One region of the Xenorhabdus sp. TS4 genome, then DNA from elsewhere that is predicted to be linked to it. Evidence: predicted binding sites of a transcription regulator. Region 1 holds the regulator's gene; the other holds the start of a gene.
The links. The regulator CRP, encoded in region 1, controls carbon source genes, mostly activating them, when cyclic AMP is high. The targets are predictions, from matches to a motif close to ATGTGANNNNNNTCACAT.
Positions count from the first base shown of each region.

Region 2: a site for CRP is predicted at 1,540-1,557, ahead of udp (uridine phosphorylase). Genes of this name have one in related genera too.

Region 1 covers NZ_NKHQ01000001.1:122,083-124,295, forward strand. Annotated here, with positions in the region: gene Xets_RS00460 (phosphoribulokinase) at 1-21, shown strand, start outside; gene crp (cAMP-activated global transcriptional regulator CRP) at 446-1,078, shown strand; gene Xets_RS00470 (aspartate aminotransferase family protein) at 1,144-2,213, opposite strand, start outside.
Region 2 covers NZ_NKHQ01000004.1:38,128-40,340, reverse strand. Annotated here, with positions in the region: gene Xets_RS03475 (tyrosine-protein phosphatase) at 1-515, opposite strand, end outside; gene udp (uridine phosphorylase) at 664-1,419, opposite strand; gene Xets_RS03465 (GntP family permease) at 1,620-2,213, opposite strand, start outside.

The DNA.
Region 1 (2,213 bases):
GAAGGCAAAAAAATTTCGTAATTTAATCCCTATTTAATTTTTAATAAGGCAGGTAACAAAAAATAACGTTACCTGTTTTATTTAAATAAACAGACCATTTTTTGTGACATAATTTTTTCCCTTTTATAAATGTAAAATCAATAAAACCAACTCTTCTGCCTGATTTCTGGTAATCTACCAGTCAGTTTAATATGCTGAAGCGATACAGGAGGAGACAGAAATGCTTTCCTGTGTTACAAACAAGGTTACAAGCGCGAACTGGCAAGGTATATGGGTTAAGATCAATATACCTACATTTTGACATCCTTATAATCCATATAAAATTCCCGCTTGTCAGTTTTTCAGCAGGTTAATATGTTAATCTATTGACTTTAAAAGCTAGCCTGAAGAGGAACTACCGTTTCTCACACTATAAAGGCAGAAATAACAACAGAGGATAAAGCGAATGGTTCTCGGCAAGCCACAAACAGACCCTACTCTTGAATGGTTTTTGTCACACTGCCATATTCACAAATATCCATCCAAGAGCACGCTTATTCATCAAGGCGAGAAAGCAGAAACGCTTTACTACATTGTTAAAGGTTCGGTTGCTGTTCTAATAAAAGATGAAGAAGGTAAGGAGATGATTCTCTCTTATTTAAATCAGGGAGATTTCATTGGTGAACTTGGATTGTTTGAAGAGGGACAAGAGCGTACTGCATGGGTGCGAGCAAAAAGTGCCTGCGAAGTGGCTGAAATTTCCTATAAGAAATTTCGCCAGTTAATTCAGGTGAATCCTGATATTCTGATGCGTTTATCTGCTCAGATGGCAAGTCGCCTACAAACCACTTCCGAAAAAGTAGGTAACTTAGCCTTTCTGGACGTTACAGGTCGTATCGCCCAGACGTTGCTCAATTTGGCCAAACAGCCTGATGCAATGACTCACCCTGATGGTATGCAAATCAAAATCACACGTCAGGAAATTGGGCAGATTGTGGGTTGCTCCCGTGAAACGGTTGGCCGTATCCTGAAAATGCTGGAAGATCAAAACCTGATCTCTGCACATGGCAAAACCATCGTCGTTTATGGGACACGTTAATTCCCGATAAACCAGAAACTACTCAGCCAGTGCAATCCGTTACTTCGTACTGGCTTTTTTTACTGTTATTTGTTTAACCAGCGGGATATCGCCATTTCCAGCCGCATCATACCCTCTGTGATTTCGTCCTCAGAAATGATCAATGATGGTGTAAAACGCAAGATGCTGTCTCCTGCACTTAATAACATCAATCCCAGTTCCGCCGCTTGCTGCAATATTTCTCTGGCCTTACCCTGATATTCGGCTTTCAATACGGCCCCAATCAGCAAGCCTTTTCCACGAAATTCATGGAAGATACCATATTTTTGGTTCATCTTTTCCAGAGCATGAGTGTACATATCGTGCCGTTTTTCCACGCCCATCAGCACTTCTGGCGTATTGATGATATCCAGTACGACACAACCGACGCTACAAGCCAATGGATTTCCACCATAAGTCGTTCCATGTGCCCCCGTTTCCATTGCCGCCGCTATTGTATCTGTCGTTAACATTGCACTAATTGGAAAACCGCCCCCCAGCGCTTTTGCTGTCGTCAAGATATCCGGCTGTACGCCATAATGCTGGTAAGCATATAACTTACCCGTGCGCCCCATCCCACTCTGAACTTCATCAAAGACCAACAAAGCCTGATGCTTATCGCACAATTCACGCACCCCATGCAGAAACTCCATCGTCGCAGGAGTAACCCCCCCTTCTCCTTGAATTGGCTCCAAAACAACAGCACAAGTGTGATCATCGATTTCCGCCCTGACGGCATCCAAATCATTAAAAGGCACGTGAACAATATCAGCAGGTTTAGGTCCAAACCCTTCGGCATATTTCGGCTGCCCTCCTACCGAAACAGTGAAAAAGGTACGACCATGAAACGCCTGATGGAATGCAATGATTTTGGTTTTATTGGGATAATGACGAGTAATCGCATAACGACGTGCTAATTTAAATGCCGCTTCATTGGCTTCCGCTCCCGAATTAGCGAAAAAGACTTTTTGAGCAAAGGTCGAATCAATCAATTTTTGCGCTAAAGTTAAGGCAGGCTCATTGGTAAAAATATTGCTGACATGCCACAATTTTTCACCTTGCTGTTTCAAGGCGTTCACCAAAGCCGGATGACTGTGCCCCAAAGCCAAGACAGCGA
Region 2 (2,213 bases), on a different contig from region 1:
GCACCCAATGCGAATAAAACCAGTGCAGAGCCCACTCCTGTCCTGTCTTTACCAACCGCACAATGTTGCACAATGCCACCTTTCTCTGGTCGCAGCAATAATGTCGCTAACGTCTTATATGCTGGATTGTTAATGGGTAACAATTCATATAAGCGAGACATAAATGTTTTCGCGTCGAATTGCTCCAATATTTCCTTGTCTAACTTATCCAGATTAGCATCCACTTCTTTGGAAAGAGGGTTGGCAGGAGCATGGTGATAATGCGCCCCATTCCATACTCGATCTGGTTTATCCATAACTTCGCTGCTATCACGATAATCAATGATCTGCAAAAGGTTTTGATCCACTAAAAAAGCCTGATCGTTTTCTGTCAGCCTATCCAGTGAACCGGAACGAAATAACAATCCTGGTTTAATCTTGGCGCCGTTGTTCAGTGTCTTATTACCTAAATCACGAAAATTAATGCCGCCATTCAAAGGAAGTAGTGAAGGATGAGATAGAAATGTTGTGGTCATAGTCACTCTTGTTGCGATTAAAAAATAGTTAATAGAACAAACTATCTATTAGTACAAAATGCTATGACATTAGCAAATTTTGACATGAAGGGAAGAAAAGATCGCACAAACGATAGGGCCAGAATGTTCTGACCCTCAATGAAAGGCATTACAGCAGGCGACGGGCAGCCTCCACAACTATCCCCAGCGTATTGCTTTCTGTTTTCTTCAGTAATTCTGCATCTGGGATTTCCTGTTGGGTACGGTTAACAATCACACCCGCCACCATACCAGCACGCAATCCCTGACTTGCACACATGGTTAGCAATGTTGCTGATTCCATCTCAAAGTTCATTACGCCCATTTCTTGCCATTCTTTCATCGAACCCTGGAAACGCCGAACGACACGGCCAGAATAAGTATCGTAACGTTCCTGGCCCGGATAGAAGGTATCGGAAGATGCAGTAATACCAACATGGGTAGCAGAACCAGATGCTTTTGCGGCTTCATACAAGGCATTTGTACACTCAAAATCAGCAACCGCAGGGAACTCCATTGGGGCAAAGTGCAAACTGGCACCGTCCAAGCGAACTGCGGCCGTCGTAACCAATATATCCCCTACATTAATATGTGGCTGAATTGCCCCAGTTGTTCCGATACGCAGGAAAGTACGTACTCCTAACTGTGCCAGTTCTTCTACAGCAATCGACGTTGAGGGGCCTCCAATACCTGTAGAGCAGACAACCACAGCCTTTCCGTTAATTTCTGCACGCCAGGTTGTAAATTCACGGTGGGAAGCCAAATGTACTGGGTTATCCATCAGTCGCGCAATTTTCTCAACACGGTTAGGATCGCCGGGTACAATCGCGAGAGTTGCGCCTTGCAGGTCGCTTTTGGTGATACCTAAGTGAAACACATCAGACATATCAGACTCCTCAACGGACATGATTCAAAATATGAATACCTAAATTTAGTCAATACTCTGACATTTTTTAGTGATTGAAATCATCTTTAATTAACATAAGAAAGAAACACATACATAAATTTGTGATAAAAATCACATTTAAAAGATAATGCTCTCTACAGAGTACTATCACCATTCACATAAGCCATTCACATAAAAAGTTACATGACGAGATTAAGAAGCAGTACACCACACAATCCGATCCCCCATGCAATTGTGGTGGGAATCGACCAGACGATAATCTGCTGCCTCGCACTTTTAATGCCCATCATCCGGTTAACCACCCAGAAAAAACAGTCATTGAAGTAACTGAAAAACAGTGTACCCATCATCGCAGCTTGAGCCGCCACCAACATATTAACATCCGGTATCTGCTTGATAACCGGCGCAGAAATAGAAGCCGCAGTTATCATTGCCACTGTACCAGAGCCTTGAATTATGCGTATGAGCGTTGCAATGATAAATGGGATCAAAACCGGTGTTATGGGCAGGCTGGCAATATAATGCGCTAATATCGTCCCTGTTGAGCCTTCGTTCAACACTGCGCCTAATGCTCCTCCCGCTCCTGACACCAACAAAATAATGCCTACAGTTTTTAACCCTGTTTCCAGATGTTCTATCACTTCATGCTTACTGACGTTTGGCATTAAGGTATAAACCGCCAGTAATACACTGATTGCTAGCGCAATAATGGGTGATCCTAGAAAATCAAAAATCTGAAAATAGACAGCGTTCTCCTGACCAGCAAACTCATC